One region of the Pseudomonas muyukensis genome, then DNA from elsewhere that is predicted to be linked to it. Evidence: predicted binding sites of a transcription regulator. Region 1 holds the regulator's gene; the other holds the start of a gene.
What was found. Region 1 encodes FliA, which starts transcription of late flagellar genes. Its sites were predicted from a motif close to CTAAAGTTTNNNNNNNNNNNGCCGNTAA; they were not measured.
Positions count from the first base shown of each region.

Region 2: the regulator FliA is predicted to act here: its motif matches at 7,857-7,884, upstream of KSS95_RS08745 (flagellar protein MotY).

Region 1 is NZ_CP077073.1:4,528,429-4,538,131, reverse strand. Features, by position in the region: gene flhA (flagellar biosynthesis protein FlhA) at 1-13, shown strand, start outside; gene flhF (flagellar biosynthesis GTPase FlhF) at 25-1,338, shown strand; gene fleN (flagellar synthesis regulator FleN) at 1,453-2,286, shown strand; gene fliA (RNA polymerase sigma factor FliA) at 2,283-3,023, shown strand; gene KSS95_RS19930 (chemotaxis response regulator CheY) at 3,127-3,501, shown strand; gene KSS95_RS19925 (protein phosphatase CheZ) at 3,520-4,308, shown strand; gene KSS95_RS19920 (chemotaxis protein CheA) at 4,321-6,567, shown strand; gene KSS95_RS19915 (protein-glutamate methylesterase/protein-glutamine glutaminase) at 6,613-7,740, shown strand; gene KSS95_RS19910 (flagellar motor protein) at 7,740-8,480, shown strand; gene motD (flagellar motor protein MotD) at 8,484-9,341, shown strand; gene KSS95_RS19900 (ParA family protein) at 9,424-9,703, shown strand, end outside.
Region 2 is NZ_CP077073.1:1,945,257-1,954,959, reverse strand. Features, by position in the region: gene KSS95_RS08795 (Rnf-Nqr domain containing protein) at 1-140, shown strand, start outside; partial or broken gene KSS95_RS08790 (RnfABCDGE type electron transport complex subunit B) at 137-883, shown strand; gene KSS95_RS08785 (RnfABCDGE type electron transport complex subunit D) at 876-1,847, shown strand; gene KSS95_RS08780 (RnfABCDGE type electron transport complex subunit G) at 1,844-2,443, shown strand; gene KSS95_RS08775 (Rnf-Nqr domain containing protein) at 2,440-2,964, shown strand; gene nth (endonuclease III) at 2,969-3,607, shown strand; gene KSS95_RS08765 (PA3496 family putative envelope integrity protein) at 3,712-3,888, shown strand; gene KSS95_RS08760 (response regulator transcription factor) at 3,929-4,555, opposite strand; gene KSS95_RS08755 (hypothetical protein) at 4,921-5,451, shown strand; gene KSS95_RS08750 (argininosuccinate synthase) at 5,506-6,723, opposite strand; gene KSS95_RS08745 (flagellar protein MotY) at 6,858-7,820, opposite strand; gene pyrC (dihydroorotase) at 7,951-8,997, shown strand; gene rnt (ribonuclease T) at 8,994-9,668, shown strand.

The DNA.
Region 1 (9,703 bases):
CCCCAATGGCTGAGGTAGTGGGTTATGCAAGTTAAGCGTTTTTTCGCCGCCGATATGCGTCAGGCCATGAAGCTGGTCCGTGATGAGCTCGGCTCCGACGCCGCCATCATCGGCAATCGGCGCATCGCTGGCGGTGTCGAACTGACGGCTGCGCTGGACTACAAGCTGTCCGCCCTGGCCCCGCGCGTGCCCAACGTCGAGCTGGAGGACGAGCTGCGCAAGACCCAGTCGCGCATCGTCACCGCCCAGGCTGAGCTGAGCGGCCGTGGCGAAGCGGGCGAGGGTGGCAATCGCCAGCTGTTTGCCGGCCAGTCGCTGACCGCGTCCGAGCCGCTGATCGAGCCGCAGGTCGATGAACCCGCGCCAGTGGCCGCTCCGGCCGCGGCGGCGGTCGACCCACGCCTGTTCGATGCCATGCGCTTCGAGCTCAATGGCCTGCGCGAGCTGCTCGAAGTCCAGCTCGGTTCGCTGGCCTGGAGCCAACTGCAGGGCAGCAAGCCGCAGCAGGCCAATCTCTGGCGCCGTCTGCAGCGCCTGGGCCTGTCCGGTGGCCTGGCCCGCGAACTGCTCGAGCTCACCGCCGAAATCGAAGAGCCGCGCCAGGCCTGGCGCATGGTCCTGGCGCACCTGGCGCGGATGATCGACGTGCCCGAGATCGAGCCCATCGAAGAGGGTGGGGTAATTGCCATGGTCGGCCCGGCCGGCATGGGCAAGACCACCACCCTGGCCAAGCTGGCCGCACGCTATGTGCTCAAGTACGGCGCGAACAACCTGGCGCTGGTGAGCATGGACAGCTTCCGTATCGGCGCCCAGGAGCAGCTCAAGACCCTGGGGCGAATCCTCAATGTGCCGGTCACCTACGTCGACCCGGGCGAGTCGCTGGCCCAGGCCCTCGAGCCGCTGCTGCGCAAGCGCGTGGTGCTGATCGACACCGCCGGCCTGCAGGCCAGCGACCCGGCCCTGCGCATGCAACTGGAAACCCTGGCCGGGCGCGGTATCGCCGCGAAGAATTACCTGGTGCTGGCAACCACCAGCCAGAAACAGGTGCTCACTGCCGCCTACCACAGCTACAAGCGCTGTGGCCTGGCCGGGTGCATCCTGACCAAACTGGACGAAACGGCCTGCCTTGGCGAAGTGCTGAGCCTGGCCATCCGTCACGAACTGCCGGTGGCCTATCTGACCGATGGCCCGCGCATTCCCGACGACCTGCAATTACCGCGCAAGCACCAACTTGTGAGCCGCGCGGTCAGCGTGCAGCTGCAGGACGAGCCCAGCGACGAGGCCATGGCCGACATGTTCGCTGATCTGTACCACAACCCTGGCAAGCGCGCGGGTTGAGGGTGAATACTGTGCAAAGTACCTACATCATGGGGTTGTCCGGCCGGACCGTGGCCTTGACTGTTCAGCCCCTCATGTGGCCTGGGTCCAAGCGAGACAAGGTAAAGAACAGACATGGGTAGCATGCATCCCGTACAGGTGATCGCCGTGACCGGTGGCAAAGGTGGCGTCGGCAAGACTAACGTTTCAGTGAACCTGTCCCTGGCGCTGGCCGAGCTCGGCCGCCGGGTCATGTTGCTGGACGCCGACCTGGGCCTGGCCAATGTCGACGTGCTGCTGGGGCTCACGCCCAAGCGCACCCTCGCCGATGTCATCGAGGGCCGCTGCGAACTGCGCGACGTGCTGTTGCAGGGACCGGGCGGTGTGCGCATCGTGCCGGCGGCCTCCGGCACGCAAAGCATGGTGCACCTGGCGCCGGCGCAGCATGCCGGGCTGATCCAGGCCTTCAGCGAGATCGGCGACAACCTCGACGTGCTGGTGATCGATACCGCCGCGGGTATCGGTGACTCGGTGGTCAGCTTCGTTCGCGCCGCCCAGGAAGTGCTGCTGGTGGTGTGCGACGAACCCACCTCGATCACCGACGCCTACGCCCTGATCAAGCTGCTCAACCGCGACTACGGCATGAATCGGTTCCGCGTGCTGGCCAACATGGCCCAGAGCCCGCAGGAGGGTCGCAACCTTTTCGCCAAGTTGACCAAGGTCACGGATCGCTTCCTCGACGTCGCCCTACAATACGTTGGCGCCGTGCCTTACGACGAATGCGTGCGCAAGGCGGTGCAGAAGCAGCGGGCGGTCTATGAGGCCTTCCCTCGGTCCAAGTGCGCGCTGGCCTTCAAGGCCATTGCGCAGAAGGTCGACAGCTGGCCGCTGCCTGCCAACCCGCGGGGCCACCTGGAGTTCTTCGTCGAGCGCCTGGTGCAACCCACCAGCGCAGGGCCCGTGCTATGAACGCGAGCGGTTTCAAGATGTACAGCAAGGCGGCGAAGGACGCCCAGTACGAGCTGGTTGAACGCTACGCGCCGCTGGTCAAGCGCATCGCCTACCACTTGCTGGCCCGGTTGCCGGCCAATGTCCAGGTCGAGGACCTGATCCAGGCCGGCATGATCGGCCTGCTGGAAGTCGCCAACAAGTACGATGCCAGCAAGGGCGCCAGCTTCGAGACCTACGCCGGTATTCGGATCCGTGGCGCCATGCTCGACGAGGTGCGCAAGGGCGATTGGGCACCGCGTTCGGTGCACCGCAACACGCGCATGGTCAGCGATGCGATTCGCTGTGTTGAAGCAAAGACCGGTCGCGACGCTAAAGATCACGAGGTTGCTGCCGAACTCCAATTGAGTCTCGATGATTACTACGGGATTCTGAACGACACCTTGGGCAGCCGCCTGTTCAGTTTCGACGACCTGCTGCAGGACGGCGAACACGAAGGGCTGCACGAGGACGGAGCCAGTGGCCAGCTGGAGCCATCGCGGGACCTGGAGGACGAGCGCTTCCAGGCCGCCCTGGCCGATGCCATCGCCAACCTGCCGGAGCGCGAGCGCCTGGTCCTGGCGCTGTACTACGACGAAGAGCTGAACCTCAAGGAAATCGGTGAGGTGCTGGGGGTCAGCGAGTCGCGTGTCAGCCAGTTGCACAGCCAGTGCGCGGCACGTCTGCGCAGCCGTCTGGGTGAATGGCGGGCGCGTTGAGCCAAGGTTCGATGCAGTCGTATTTTGTGGTGCCGAATTGATTGACTGCGCGCTCGGCGCCGAGCGCGTTTAAGACTGCTTGGAGGTCTAATTGAACAAAGACATGAAAATCCTCATCGTTGACGACTTTTCGACGATGCGGCGGATCATCAAGAACCTGTTGCGTGATCTGGGCTTCACCAATACCGAAGAGGCCGACGACGGCACCACGGCGCTGCCGATGCTCGAAGCCGGGCATTACGACTTCCTGGTGACCGACTGGAACATGCCCGGCATGTCCGGTATCGACCTGCTGCGCAAGGTGCGTGCCCACGACCGTCTCAAGGGCATGCCCGTGCTGATGGTGACTGCCGAGGCCAAGCGCGACCAGATCATCGAAGCGGCCCAGGCCGGCGTCAATGGCTATGTGGTCAAGCCTTTCACCGCCCAGGTGCTCAAAGAAAAGATCGAGAAGATCTTCGAACGCGTCAACGGCTGAGTCACGTCAGGGGGCGCCATGGAGTCAATCAACAACTCGCTGGGTGAGTTCGAATCAACCCTGAAAAAGCATGCCCAGGAACTGGTCGAGAGCCTTGAGCGCGGCCGGTTCGGCGAGGCCGTGCAGCTGATCCACCAACTGAACCAGACCCGCGACCGCGGCCTGTACCAGGAGGTGGGCAAGCTTACCCGCGAGCTGCACAGCGCGATCGTCAGCTTCCAGATCGACCCGGCGATGCCGCAGGCCGAGGAAGTCTCGCAGATCACCGATGCCACCGAGCGCCTCTCCTACGTGGTGCGCCTCACCGAAGGTGCCGCCAACCGCACCATGGACCTGGTGGAGGAGAGCACCCCGGTGCTCAATGCACTGGCGAGCGAGGCGCAGGACCTGTCCGCCGACTGGCAGCGCTTCATGCGCCGCGAAGTGGCGGCGCCGGAATTCCGCGAGCTGGTCAAGCGCGTCGACAGTTTCCTGACGCACAGTGCCGAAGGCAACCGCAAGGTCTCGGGCCACCTCAACGACATTCTGCTGGCTCAGGACTATCAGGACCTGACCGGCCAGGTGATCAAGCGGGTAACCGCGCTGGTCACCGAAGTAGAAAGCAATCTGCTCAAGCTCGTGCTGATGGCCAGTCAGGTCGACCGCTTTGCCGGCATCGAACATGACCACCAGCAGCTGCGTGCTGAAAAAGATCAAGAAAAACATCCGACTCGGGGTGAAGGTCCGCAGATTCATGCCGATAAGCGTGAAGACGTCGTGTCCGGTCAGGACGATGTCGATGATCTGCTGTCCAGCCTGGGTTTTTAAGGAGCACGTTTAATGAGCTTCGGCGCCGATGAAGAAATCCTCCAGGATTTCCTGGTAGAAGCCGGCGAAATCCTCGAGCAACTGTCCGAGCAACTGGTCGAGCTGGAAAGCCGGCCCGATGACGCGGACCTGCTCAATGCGATTTTCCGCGGTTTCCACACTGTAAAAGGGGGCGCCGGCTTCCTCCAGCTCAACGAGCTGGTGGAGTGCTGCCATATCGCCGAGAACGTGTTCGACATCCTGCGCAAAGGGGAGCGCCGGGTCGATGCCGAGCTGATGGACGTGGTGCTCGAGGCACTCGACACGGTCAACAGCATGTTCGGCCAGGTGCGCGAGCGCAGCGCCGTGACCCCGGCCACCCCGGAACTGCTGGCGGCGCTGTCGCGCCTGGCCGAGCCGGGTGGCGCCGAAGCACCGGCTGCAGTGGTCGAGGCCGAGCCGGTCGCCGAAGCAGCGGCCGCCGAGCCCGACATCACCGACACCGAGTTCGAGCAACTGCTCGATTCGCTGGATGCGGTCAAGGCCGAAGCAGCCGTTCACGAGCAGCTGCAAGGCGAGCAGGTCACAGGCGAGGGTGACGAAATCACCGACGCCGAGTTCGAGTCGCTGCTCGACCAGTTGCATGGCAAGGGCCAGTTCTCGGCTGAAGCGGCCGTCAGCGAGCCCGCGGCCGTGGCGCCGAGCAGCGACGAAATCACCGACGATGAGTTCGAATCGCTGCTCGACCAGTTGCACGGCAAGGGCACCTTTGCCGTCGACGCCCTGCCGGCGGCCGCAGCGCCCACCAGTGCCGCGCCAGTTGCCGCAGGCGACGAAAACATCAGCGAACACGAGTTCGAAGCGCTGCTGGACCAGCTGCACGGCAAGGGCAAGTTCTCCGGCGACGCCGTCGCGGCCGAGGCCCCTGCCGCCGCCGTGACTGCCGCACCGGCGGCGCCCAAGGCCGAGGTCAAGCCGGTTGCCAAGCCAGCGCCGGCGCCTGCCGCCGCCGCACCGGCGCCTGCCGCCGCCGCACCGGCGCCTGCCGCCAAGCCTGCCGCGCCAGCCCGTGCGCCGGCCGCTGCCGCCGAGAAACATGGCGCCAGCGAAGCGGAAACCACCGTGCGGGTCGACACCGCGCGCCTGGACGAAATCATGAACATGGTCGGCGAACTGGTGCTGGTGCGTAACCGCCTGGTGCGCCTGGGCCTGAACAGCGGCGACGAGGCCATGTCCAAGGCCGTGTCCAACCTCGACGTGGTCACCGCCGACCTGCAGACCGCGGTCATGAAGACCCGCATGCAGCCGATCAAGAAAGTCTTCGGCCGCTTCCCGCGCCTGGTCCGCGACCTGGCCCGCCAGCTCAAGAAAGAGATCAACCTGGAGCTGGTCGGTGAAGAGACCGACCTGGACAAGAACCTGGTCGAGGCCCTGGCCGACCCGTTGGTGCACCTGGTGCGCAACGCCGTCGACCATGGCGTCGAGATGCCCGACGAGCGCGAGGCCTCCGGCAAGGCGCGCACAGGCCGCGTGGTGCTGTCCGCCGAGCAGGAGGGCGACCACATCCTGCTGTCGATCTCCGACGACGGCAAGGGCATGGACCCCAGCGTGCTGCGGGCCAAGGCCGTGGAAAAGGGCCTGATGGACAAGGACGCGGCCGACCGCCTGAGCGAGTCGGACTGCTACAACCTGATCTTCGCCCCGGGTTTCTCGACCAAGACCGAGATTTCCGACGTGTCCGGCCGCGGCGTCGGCATGGACGTGGTGAAGACCAAGATTTCCCAGCTCAACGGCTCGATCAACATCTTCTCGGCCAAGGGCCAGGGCTCGAAGATCGTCATCAAGGTGCCGCTGACCCTGGCGATCATGCCGACGCTGATGGTAATGCTGGCCAACCAGGCGTTTGCCTTCCCGCTGGTCAACGTCAACGAGATTTTCCACCTCGACCTGTCGCGCACCAACGTGGTCGACGGCCAGGAAGTGGTGATCGTGCGCGACAAGGCGCTGCCGCTGTTCTACCTCAAGCGCTGGCTGGTCCAGGACCACGAGCACGAAGAGCAGCACGAAGGCCATGTGGTGATCCTGTCGGTTGGCACCCAGCGCATCGGCTTCGTCGTCGACCAGCTGGTCGGCCAGGAAGAAGTGGTGATCAAGCCGCTGGGCAAGATGCTGCAGGGGACCCCGGGCATGTCCGGCGCCACCATCACCGGTGACGGGCGCATTGCGCTGATCCTCGACGTACCGAGCATGCTCAAGCGTTACGCCGCCCGGCGTATTTGATTTCGGTGGCGCGCCCAGGCGGGTGCGCCGCCTAATGGAGTGTTTATGGCAGTCAAGGTCCTGGTGGTGGATGATTCCGGTTTCTTCCGCCGCCGTGTCTCGGAAATTCTCTCGGCGGACCCGACGATCCAGGTCGTGGGCACCGCGACCAACGGCAAGGAAGCGATCGACCAGGCGCAGGCGCTCAAGCCCGATGTCATCACCATGGACTACGAAATGCCCATGATGGACGGCATCACCGCGGTGCGGCACATCATGCAGCGCTGCCCGACGCCGGTGCTGATGTTCTCCTCGCTGACCCACGAAGGCGCCCGGGTTACCCTCGATGCGCTGGACGCCGGCGCGGTCGACTACCTGCCGAAGAACTTCGAGGACATCTCGCGCAACCCCGAGAAGGTCAAGCAGATGCTGTGCGAGAAGGTCCACACCATCTCGCGCAGCAACCGCCGTTTCAGCGCCTATGCCGCCCCGGCCCCGGCCGCCGCGCCCGCTGCGGCCAGCAGCCATGCCCCGGCCAGCAGCTTGGCCAGCAGCGCCCCGGCGCGTACCGCCGCCGCCTCGGCCCGAGCCGCGGCACCGGCTGGCGCGCACTCGCCGGCGCCCAAGCGCAAGCCTTACAAGTTGGTGGCCATTGGTACCTCCACCGGCGGCCCGGTGGCCCTGCAGCGCGTGCTGACGCAACTGCCGGCCAGTTTCCCGGCGCCGATCGTGCTGATCCAGCACATGCCGGCGGCTTTCACCAAGGCTTTTGCCGAGCGTCTCGACAAGCTGTGCAAGATCAGCGTCAAGGAAGCCGAGGACGGTGACGTGCTGCGCCCAGGCCTGGCGCTGCTGGCCCCCGGTGGCAAGCAGATGATGGTCGACGGCCGTGGCACGGTGAAGATCCTGCCGGGCGATGAGCGCCTGAACTACAAGCCTTGCGTCGACATCACCTTCGGTTCGGCGGCCAAGTCCTATGGCGACAAGGTGCTCTCGGTGGTGCTCACCGGCATGGGCGCCGACGGCCGCGAGGGCGCGCGCCTGCTCAAGCAGGGCGGCAGCACCGTGTGGGCGCAGGATGAAGCCAGCTGCGTGATCTATGGCATGCCCATGGCCATCGTCAAGGCCAACCTGGCCGATGCCGTGTACAGCCTGGACGAAATCGGCAAGCACCTGGTCGAGGCGTGCGTCTGATGGATGTCCTCAGCCTTATCGGCCTGATCCTCGCCTTTGTCGCCATCGTCGGCGGCAACTTCCTCGAGGGTGGCCACGTTGGCGCGCTGCTCAACGGCCCGGCCGCGCTGATCGTGCTGGGCGGTACGCTGGCGGCGGCGCTGCTGCAGTCGCCGCTGTCGTCGTTCAAGCGCGCCTTGCAGATCGTGCGCTGGATCTTCTTCCCGCCACGGGTCGACCTGGTGGGCGGCATCGACCGGGTGGTGAACTGGAGCCTGACCGCGCGCAAGGAAGGCCTGCTGGGCCTGGAAGGCGTGGCCGACGCCGAGCCCGACCCTTATGCGCGCAAGGGCCTGCAACTGCTGGTCGATGGCGCCGAGCCGGAAGCCATCCGCAGCATCCTCGAAGTCGACTTCCTGACCCAGGAAGCCCGTGACATCCAGGCTGCCAAGGTGTTCGAGAGCATGGGCGGCTACGCGCCGACCATCGGCATCATCGGCGCGGTCATGGGCCTGATCCACGTGATGGGCAACCTGGCCGACCCGTCGCAGCTGGGCAACGGCATCGCCGTGGCCTTCGTCGCCACCATCTATGGCGTGGCCAGCGCCAACCTGATCCTGCTGCCGATCGCCAACAAGCTCAAGGCCATCACCCTGCGCCAGTCGCGCTACCGTGAAATGCTCCTCGAGGGCCTGCTGTCGATCGCCGAAGGCGAGAACCCGCGCTCGATCGAGCTGAAGCTGCAAGGCTTCATGGAGTAAGCCATGGCCCGCCGTCGTCATACCGAGGAACATGAAAACCACGAACGCTGGCTGGTGTCGTATGCCGACTTCATCACCCTGTTGTTCGCCTTCTTCGTGGTCATGTACTCGATCTCCTCGATCAACGAGGGTAAGTACAAGGTCATCTCCCAGGCGCTGATCGGGGTGTTCAACGACCCCGATCGGACCATGAAGCCGATCCCCATCGGCGAGGAGCGGCCATTGTCGGTGCGCCCGGCCGAGCCGTTGATCAAGGACAGCGAGCAGACCGACGCGGGCCTGGCGCAGAGTAGCGCCGACCCGCTCAAGACCATCAGCGACGATGTTCGCGATGCCTTCGGTGACCTGATCAAGTCCAACCAGATGACAGTGCGCGGCAACGAGCTGTGGGTCGAGATCGAGCTCAACTCCTCGCTGCTGTTTGCCAGTGCCGATGCCATGCCCAGCGATGTCGCCTTCGAGATCATCGAGAAGGTGGCGAAGATCCTCAAGCCGTTCGCCAACCCGGTGCACGTCGAGGGCTTCACCGACAACCTGCCGATCCGCACCGCCCAGTACCCGACCAACTGGGAACTGTCCTCGGCGCGGGCGGCGAGCATCGTCCGCCTGTTGGCCATGGAAGGGGTCAACCCGGCGCGCATGGCCTCGGTGGGCTACGGCGAGTACCAGCCGGTGGCCAGCAACGACAGTGCCGAGGGCCGCGCGCGCAACCGCCGCGTGGTCCTGGTGATTTCGCGCAACCTCGAGGTACGTCGCAGCCTGACCGGCAGCGGCAGCGCCAATGCCACCCCCGATGCCGCGCTGCGCCGGGCTGGCACACAAAGTGCACCAGCCACGCCTGCATCGGTGGCGGGGCAATAACTCGTCAATTCTCTGTCGCCGCGTGCCTGTGGGAGCCGGTTTCCACAGGGTTCGGCGACATTAACGAGTCAAGAGTTGTCCTATGAGAGTCTGGGCAGTAGCCAATCAAAAAGGTGGCGTCGGCAAGACCACCACCACCATCGCTCTGGCCGGCCTGCTGGCCGAGGCGGGCAAGCGCGTGGTCGTGGTCGACCTGGACCCCCACGGCTCGATGACCAGCTACTTCGGGCATAACCCCGACGCGCTCGAGCACAGTTGCTATGACCTGTTCCTGCACAAGGGCACGGTGCCCGAGGGCCTGCCGGGCCAACTGCTGCTGCCCACCAGCGACGAGCGCATCTCGCTGCTGCCGTCGAGCACCG
Region 2 (9,703 bases), 2.6 Mb from region 1:
TGGTGCTGTTCGCCGACCTGCGCGTACGCAGTCGCCACCCTGACCTGCCACTGGCGCTGCGCGGGCTGCCGATCGAACTGATCGGTGCCGGGGTCATGGTCATGGCATTTTCCGGGTTCAACGGATTATTCACACAATGAGTCTGATTCAACGCATCGATGCCCTGCTGCCGCAAACCCAATGCGGCAAATGTGGCCACGGCGGCTGCCGGCCCTATGCCGAAGGCCTGGCCGCGGGCGAAGCGATCAACAAATGCCCGCCCGGCGGCCGCGAGACCATCGCTGCCCTGGCCACACTGCTGCAGGTGCCGGTAATCGCGCTCGACCCACAACGCCCACCGGGCCCCTCGCAGGTGGCATTCATTCGCGAAGCCGAATGCATTGGCTGCACCAAGTGCATCCAGGCCTGCCCGGTGGACGCCATCGTCGGCGCAGCCAAGCTGATGCATACCGTGATCGCCAGCGAGTGCACCGGTTGCGACCTGTGCCTGTCGCCCTGCCCCGTCGACTGCATCGACCTGTTACCGCTGCCGGCCAGTGCTGTTCCCATCGTCGGCGACCTGGCCCACGGCGCCGAGCAACGCCTGGCGCGCAACCAGCGACGTGACCGCGCGCGCCAGCGCCACGAACAACGCCAGGCGCGCCAGCGCCGGGAGGAAGCCCTGCGCCAGGCGCAACGCCAGGCGCGGCAACAGCCTGTCGACAACGATGCCGCCCTCAAGCAGGCGAAGATTGCCGCGGCCATGAGTCGCGCACAACTGAGCAAGGCCCGCAGCGCCTTGGGCGCCACCCCCGAGGCGCAACAGCTTGCGCAACTCCAGGCCCTTGAGGCCGCCGCCGAGCAGGCGCGCCAACACCTTGAAGCGCTGCAAGCCCATGCCAGTACCTGACCCGCGCCTGCGCAGCGCCATGAACCTGGTGCTGCTGGCCTGCGTACCGGGCTTGCTGGTGCTGTTCTGGCTGCATGGCTGGGGGGTATTGGTCAACCTGCTGCTGTGCGGCGCCGCCGCGTTGGCGACCGAAGCCCTGTTGCTGCGCTGGCGCAGGCTGCCGGTAGCCGTGGCGCTCGGCGATGGCAGTGCGTGGGTCAGCGCCGTGCTGTTGACCGCGGCCCTGCCCGCCCAGGCACCCTGGTGGTTGCCAGTGGTTGCCGCGAGCGTCGCCATCGGCCTGGGCAAGCAAGCCTACGGCGGTGTCGGGCGCAATTCGTTCAACCCGGCGATGGTCGGCTACGCCTTCGTTCTGCTCAGTTTCCCGCTGCAGATGCACCACTGGCCTGGCCACACCCCGGGCCTGCTGGACAGCCTGCACCTGAGCTTTGCCGCCAGCGAACAGATCGACGCCTGGGCCAGCCCGACGGTCCTGGACGTGCTGCGCCACAACCGCAGCCTGACCGTCGACGAACTGTTCAGCTCTCATACCGCTTTCGGGCACGTGGGTGGCAGAGGCGGCGAATGGGTCAACCTCGCCTTCCTGCTCGGCGGCCTGTTGCTACTGCAGCGCAAGGTGTTCAGCTGGCACGCGCCGGTCGGCCTGCTCGGTGGGCTGCTGCTGTTCAGCCTGCTGGCCTGGAACGGCGCCGGGTCCGATTCCAACGGTTCCCCCCTGCTACACCTGTTTTCCGGCTCGACCATGCTGGCGGCGTTCTTCATTGCCACCGAACCGGTCTCCGGTTGCAAGCGCCCGCTTGGCCGCTTGCTGTTCGGCTGCGGCGCCGGCCTGCTGATCTACCTGATTCGCACCTGGGGCAGCTTTGCCGACGGCACGGCGTTCGCCATCTTGCTGATGAACCTGGCCGCGCCTGCCCTGGACCGCTTGGCACAAGCCCGCGAGCGGGTGCGCGCATGAGTGCCCGCTGGCGCAGCCAGCTGCTGCTGGTGCTGATAACCGCACTGGCCTTGGCTGCCACGCTCACCTGGCGACACTGGACCGCCAGCCCGATCGCCGAAGCCACGCAGCAGTGGAAGGAACGGCAATGGCTGGCAGTGCTTCCCGCAGGCAGCTACGACAACCGTCCACTGGCCAACCCCTTGCCCCTGGCGCAACCGACACTGGCGCACAGCCGGCTGCTCGCCGCCTACCGTGCCAGCCTGGCCGGCATGCCGGTGGCCATCCTGCTGCACAGCAGCTTCCAGGGCTATGCCGGCCCAGTCGAGCTGGCGATCGCCATCGACAGCCAAGGCCGCCTGGTCGGCGTGCATGTGCTCAAGCAGCAGGAAAGCCCGGGGTTGGGCGACCAACTGGTTGACCCAACCCTGCATTGGCTGGACCAGTTCACCGGCAAGACCCACGACCAAGCCTGGGCGATCAAGCGCGACCATGGCGCCTTCGACCAGATGGCGGGCGCCACGGTGACCTCGCGCGCGGTGATCGATGCGCTGCAAGATGCCTTGCGCTATTTCGACGCGCAGCGCCCGACACTGCTTGGCGAGGCGACGCCATGAACTCACCGTGGTTTTTGCTGGCCGGCCTTGCACCGCTACTAGGCGCCACCGCCAGCGCGGCCCAGGGTGCCGCCATCGGCCTGTGCGCGCTCGTGCTCGCAGGCCTGCATCAGGTGCTGATGGCCCCCCTGCGCCGCCACCTCGACAGCGCCACCCTGCCCTGGGCCAACATCGTGCTGGTGAGCACCCTGACCACCTGCCTGCTGCTGGGCCTGCGCGCCTGGGCCCTGCCCCTGGCCGTGCAACTGGGCCACTATCCCGCCCTGCTGGCCCTGAGCTGCCTGGCCATCGAGCCGCTGCTGCCACAACGCAAGCGCTGGCGGGCACTGTGCATCGGCCTTGGCGGCCTGCTGGCAGCCTGCATCGCCTTGGGCGCCTGCCGGCAACTGCTGGCCCAATCGCTTGGCCTGCATGTTGCCGAACTGGCGCCAGGCGCCTTGATACTCCTCGGTCTGCTGCTGGGCTTGTACAATCACCTGCGCCCACGGATCCACCCCTCACGCCGTCAAGGAACCCGTTGACCCCATGAATGCCGCCAAACGCCTGGAGATCTTTCGCAGGCTGCATGAAGACAACCCCGATCCAAAGACCGAACTGGCCTACACCACTCCATTCGAACTGCTGATCGCCGTGATTCTTTCGGCCCAGGCTACCGATGTCGGGGTCAACAAGGCCACCGCCCGGCTGTACCCGGTGGCCAATACACCACAGGCGATCCATGCCCTGGGCGTGGAAGGCCTGAGCGAATACATCAAGACCATCGGCCTGTACAACAGCAAGGCCAAGAACGTCATCGAGACCTGCCGCCTGCTGGTCGAGCAACATGGCGGCGAGGTTCCGCAAACCCGCGAAGCGCTCGAGGCGCTGCCAGGCGTTGGGCGCAAGACCGCGAACGTGGTCCTGAACACGGCTTTCCGCCAGCTGGCCATGGCCGTCGATACGCACATTTTCCGCGTGAGCAACCGCACCGGCATTGCCCCGGGCAAGACCGTGCTCGAGGTGGAAAAGAAACTGCTGAAGTTCGTCCCCCGCGATTACCTGCTCGATGCCCACCATTGGCTGATCCTGCACGGCCGCTATGTATGCCAGGCGCGCAAGCCACGTTGCGGGAGTTGCCGGATCGAAGATCTGTGCGAGTACAAGCACAAGACCTCGGACGATTGAGGCGATAGTGAAATACGCCCCTCGACGATTGAAAAAATCTTTTTTACCCGCTCGGTGAATCCCGTTATAAGGACGGCCAATGGCCCTTTGGCTTGGAGTGACGCATGAGCACCGATAAAGAAGACCTGGCTATCGACGAAGAATTCCAGAGCGTGGACGAAGACGAAGAGCCTCAGGCCGAACCGGCCAAGACCAACCTCAGCAAACGCCGCACCATCGACAACATGCTCGAGGAGCGGCGACTGCAGAGGCAACTGGCCGATTTCGACTACGACCTGTAACCCTGAAAAGCCTCCGCCATGGGGGCTTTTTCAATCATGCTCAGGCCAGCCCATGGCGCTGGGCCAACTCGATGAGGTCGACCAGGGAACGGGCATTGAGCTTGAGCAACAGTCGGGTCTTGTAGGTACTGACGGTCTTGTTGCTGAGGAACATGCTGTCAGCGATTTCCTTGTTGCTTTTGCCCCGCGCCAGTTGCTGCAGCACCATCATCTCTCGCCCAGACAGACGCTCGACCATCTCGCTTTCCGTCGCGCCGCCGACACCGGAGCGCCCCTTGTGCAGCGCCTGGTTGGGGAAATAGCTGTAGCCAGACAGCACCGCCTTGATTGCGCTGAGCAACTCGGTCAATTCCTGCTGCTTGCATACGTAACCCGCCGCCCCCGCCTGCATGCAGCGCATCGAGAAATGCCCCGGGGTCTGCGATGTCAGTACCAACACCTTGCTCGCCGGACTCAGCAGGGCCAGCCGAGCTATTACCTCAAGCCCATCCAGCTTGGGGATCCCGATATCCAACACGACGATGTCCGGTAGATACTCCCGCGAAAGTTGCAGGGCATCCACACCATTGTCGCTCTCCGCCACCACCTCGTAACCATGCCGTTCCATCAGCATGCGTACGGCCAGGCGAATGACCGGGTGATCATCCACGATCAGCACTTTATTCATGCGATATCCATTGATTCGTTATTTTCAATTCGCCAGGCCACCTTAACCGACCTTGCCGCCGATTAGTTATGAAGTTCCCCTGACAGATACATCAAAAGAAGAGGACTACAACTATTGAGGATTAATCCTACACGCGCCTATTTCACAAAATGTAATAGATTCATGCCTGAATTAACCGTCACAAAAATTAACAGCCCCGCCAATGGGATCCAAGTACCGACCCATTACATAGCTCGCAGGAAATTTCACTTATAGGTACAGGATAAAGGTTGAAGGAGATTCATTTCCAATAATGGAAGCGCCTCACACTGCTGCCAGGAAAAGAAACAACGTACAGATGAGCGACGCTCGACCGGATACTCATCATGAACCAAGAATCCCTTAGTCCCCTGACCCTTATCGCCGTGTTTGCCGGCGTCATCGAAGCCTCGGCACTGGCCTCCCTTCCCTTTCTCAGTGAAGAGAGCCAGAGTATCTACACCTGGTTTCTGGTGGGGTTTCCGTTTTTCCTGACGGTGTTGTTCTTCCTCACCCTCAACTTCAACACCGGCTCATTGTTCGCCCCCGACAAACACGAGCCCGGTTCAAGTTGTCAGCCGCCCTCTTCTGCCTCCGGCCCAAGCGCCGAACAGACAACGGCAACTCACAGCCCCACGATGCCCGCCGAAGCCATCAGGCCCTCCAGCCACGATCAAGGCGCAATGATCATCGCCATCTCCGGCTCGGAAAGCCGCAAGATGATCGAAAACCATGTACTGCGCATGATCGAGCGCCCACCGTCCTCGACGCGGCGCTGGGTCCTGTACAACCTGGATGCACGGGTATGCATTCACCTGTCGGTGGAGCCTATGCTCGACAACGCTGCAACGGCGCTCGACGGGGAACATCAAGCATGAGGCCCAGGCACAAAAAAACCCGGCCACTGGCCGGGTTTTTCTGCAACCGCCTGCTTAGAGCAGCGCACGCCCCTTGTTGGCGGCAATCCGCATGCGCAGGGCATTGAGCTTGATGAAGCCTGCGGCATCAGCCTGGTTGTAGGCGCCGCCGTCTTCCTCGAAGGTCGCGATGTTGGCGTCGAACAGCGAGTCGTCCGACTTGCGGCCGACGACGGTGACATTGCCCTTGTACAGTTTCAGGCGCACGACACCGTTCACGTTGACCTGGGAGGCGTCGATCATCTGCTGCAGCATCAGACGCTCCGGGCTCCACCAGTAGCCGGTGTAGATCAGGCTGGCGTACTTCGGCATCAGCTCATCCTTCAGGTGAGCGACTTCGCGGTCCAGGGTGATCGACTCGATGGCACGGTGGGCCTTGAGCATGATGGTGCCGCCCGGGGTCTCGTAGCAGCCACGCGACTTCATGCCGACATAGCGGTTCTCGACGATGTCGAGGCGGCCAATGCCGTTGGCGCCGCCGATGCGGTTGAGGTCGGCCAGGACCGTGGCCGGGGTCTTCTCGACGCCGTCGATGGCGACGATGTCACCGTTGCGGTAGGTCAGCTCGATGTAGGTGGCCTGGTCCGGTGCGTTCTCCGGCGAGACGCTCCATTTCCACATGTCTTCCTCGTGCTCGGTCCAGGTATCTTCCAGGACACCGCCTTCGTAGGAGATGTGCAGCAGGTTGGCGTCCATCGAGTACGGCGACTTCTTCTTGCCGTGGCGCTCGATCGGGATACCGTGCTTCTCGGCGTAGTCCATCAGCTTCTCGCGGGACAGCAGGTCCCACTCGCGCCATGGGGCGATGACCTTGACGCCGGGCTTGAGCGCATAGGCACCCAGCTCGAAGCGCACCTGGTCGTTGCCCTTGCCGGTTGCGCCGTGGGAAATGGCATCGGCGCCGGTTTCGTTGGCGATCTCGATCAGGCGCTTGGCGATCAGCGGGCGGGCGATGGAGGTACCCAGCAGGTACTCGCCTTCGTAGACGGTGTTGGCGCGGAACATCGGGAACACGAAATCACGCACGAATTCTTCGCGCAGGTCGTCGATGTAGATTTCTTTCACGCCCATTGCCTGGGCCTTGGCGCGGGCCGGCTCGACCTCCTCGCCCTGACCGAGGTCGGCGGTGAAGGTCACCACTTCACAGTTGTAGGTGTCCTGCAGCCACTTGAGAATCACCGAAGTATCAAGGCCGCCGGAATACGCCAATACGACCTTTTTTACGTCCGCCATGCCATCACTCCACGGGGTTGTACGGAAAGCCGATGATTCTACCGGCCTTGCCGAAAAATTTACAATGGGGCGACAGCTTGTGACGACAAAGCGACAGGAATTGTCGAGAGCGCGACCCACGGTCGCACCCTGGATTATTTCCCCGGCGCGGGCTGCGCGGCCCCTACCGGGGCCGTAGGCGCAGCAGCCGGGGCTGCGGCTGGCGGGGCCTGCACCGGCGGCGGCTCGACGGGCTTGTGCACCGGTACCACCCGGTCAAGCTGGATGTTGACTCGGCGGTTGCGCGCACGGTTGGCAGGGGTGTTGTTCTTGGCCAGCGGGTAGCGTTCGCCATGGAAGCGCACGGTGATCTGCTCGTCCGGCACGCCATGGGCCTTGAAGTATTCGGCCACCGCCAAGGCCCGCCGCCGCGAGGTGTCGCGATTGGTCAGGCGATTGCCGCTGTTGTCGGAGTGGCCATTGAGCTCGATGTGATTGACCGACGGATCGGCCTTCAAGTAATCGAGGATCACGTCCAGGCGCGCGCGCGCCGAGCTGTCCAGTTCGATGCCGCCACCGGGAAAGCCGACCTGGGTCTGGCGGATCTGGTCGTAGTTCATCGGCAGCAGTTTGGCCGCGCAGAGCTGGTAGTCGCTGTAGGCCTTGGCAAAACTCACCGGCATCACATGCACTTCCATGGCCCGCCCGCCTTCACCGGCGTAGTTGCGCACCACGCTGCTGCGCCCATCGAGCAGGCCGTTGATCAGGCGGCTGGCCTGCCCTTGGCTGGAGGTGAACAGCACACCGCTGCGGGCCATGCGCACCGCACCCAGGTTGATATCGCCGCGCCCAGGCTGCCAGGGCGCCGCCGCGGCCAGCAGGGTGGCCGAGCCGGCCCCGAGCACATTGCTGTCAGAGCGCAGCTGGAAAGTCGGCTGCTCACCGGCGCGGCGCACGAACTCACCGCTGCCGAAGCCGTCGATCGGCTGGATCAGGCGGCATTCGAACTGGTCCCCCTCGACTTTCCAGGCGACGTTCTCCACGCGGGTCTGGAAGGTCAATGCCCCAGCCGGCAGGCTGGCGACAAGGGTGAACAGGGCTAGGTAACGCTGGCGCACGGGCGGCTCCACAGATTCTGACGGCTTACCTCAAGGCTATCGGACGCCCGTGGGAAAACTTGATAGCCGTGCTCGACAAGGGGTTTTCCGGTAGCATTGAGGTCTGAGTTCGACCCGCCTGGAATTCCCAATGTCCGATCGCCTGACCCTCCTGCGCCCCGACGACTGGCACATCCATCTGCGCGATGGTGCCGTCCTGCCACATACCGTCGGTGACGTGGCGCGCACCTTTGCCCGTGCCATCATCATGCCCAACCTCGTGCCGCCGGTGCGCAACGCCGTCGAGGCTGGCGCCTACCGCGAGCGCATCCTTGCCGCCCGCCCGGCCGGCAGCCGCTTCGAGCCGCTGATGGTGCTGTACCTCACCGACCGCACCAGCCCCGAGGATGTCCGCGCGGCCAAGGCCAGCGGCTTCGTGTACGCCGCCAAGCTGTACCCGGCCGGCGCCACCACCAACTCCGACTCGGGCGTGACCAGCATCGACAACATCTTCCCGGCCATCGAGGCACTGGCGCAAGTCGGCATGCCATTGCTGGTGCACGGTGAAGTGACCCGCAGCGAGGTCGACGTGTTCGACCGCGAGAAGCGCTTCATCGACGAGCACATGCGTCGTCTGGTCGAGCGCTTCCCGACCCTCAAGGTGGTGTTCGAGCACATCACCACCGGCGATGCCGCACAGTTCGTCAGCGAGGCCCCGGCCAACGTCGGCGCGACCATCACCGCCCAGCACCTGCTGTACAACCGCAACCACATGCTGGTCGGCGGCATTCGCCCGCACTTCTATTGCCTGCCGATCCTCAAGCGCAACACCCACCAGGTGGCGCTGCTGGACGCCGCCACCAGCGGCAACCCGAAGTTCTTCCTCGGCACCGATTCGGCCCCCCACGCCAAACACGCGAAAGAAGCCGCCTGCGGCTGCGCCGGCTGCTACACCGCCTATGCCGCGATCGAGCTGTACGCCGAGGCGTTCGAGCAGCGCAACGCGCTGGACAAGCTGGAAGGTTTCGCCAGCAAGCACGGCCCGGATTTCTACGGCCTGCCACGAAACACCGACACCATTACCCTGGTTCGCGAAACGTGGACGGCGCCCGACAGCCTGCCATTGGGCGACACCACCGTGGTTCCCCTGCGCGCCGGTGAACAACTGCGCTGGCGCCTGCTGGAGGACAACGCGTGAGCGAAGACCTCTACGACGACGAACAGGACAGCCCGGTCAGCAGCGGCTCGCGCCACCCGATGGCCGAGCGTTTCCGCGGCTACCTGCCGGTGGTGGTGGATGTCGAGACTGGCGGCTTCAACAGCGCCACCGACGCCCTGCTGGAAATTGCCGCGGTCACTATCGGCATGGACGAGAAAGGCTTCCTGTTCCCCGAGCACACCTACTTCTACCGGGTCGAGCCGTTCGAGGGGGCCAACATCGAGGCCGCCGCGCTGGAGTTCACCGGGATCAAGCTTGACCACCCGTTGCGCATGGCCGTGGCCGAGGAAAGCGCGCTCACCGATATCTTCCGCGGTGTGCGCAAGGCATTGAAGGCCAACGGCTGCAAGCGGGCGATCCTGGTCGGCCACAACAGCAGCTTCGACCTGGGCTTCCTCAATGCGGCAGTGGCGCGCAACGACATCAAGCGCAACCCGTTTCACCCGTTCTCCAGCTTCGACACCGCCACCCTGGCCGGCCTCGCCTATGGCCAGACCGTGCTGGCGCGGGCCTGCCAAAGCGCCGACATCGACTTCGACGGCCGTGAGGCGCATTCGGCGCGCTACGACACCGAGAAGACCGCCGAGTTGTTCTGCGGCATCGTCAACCGCTGGAAAGAGATGGGCGGCTGGCGCGATTTCAACGATTGAACTCGCCCTCTGTAGGAGCCGGCCTTGCCGGCGAA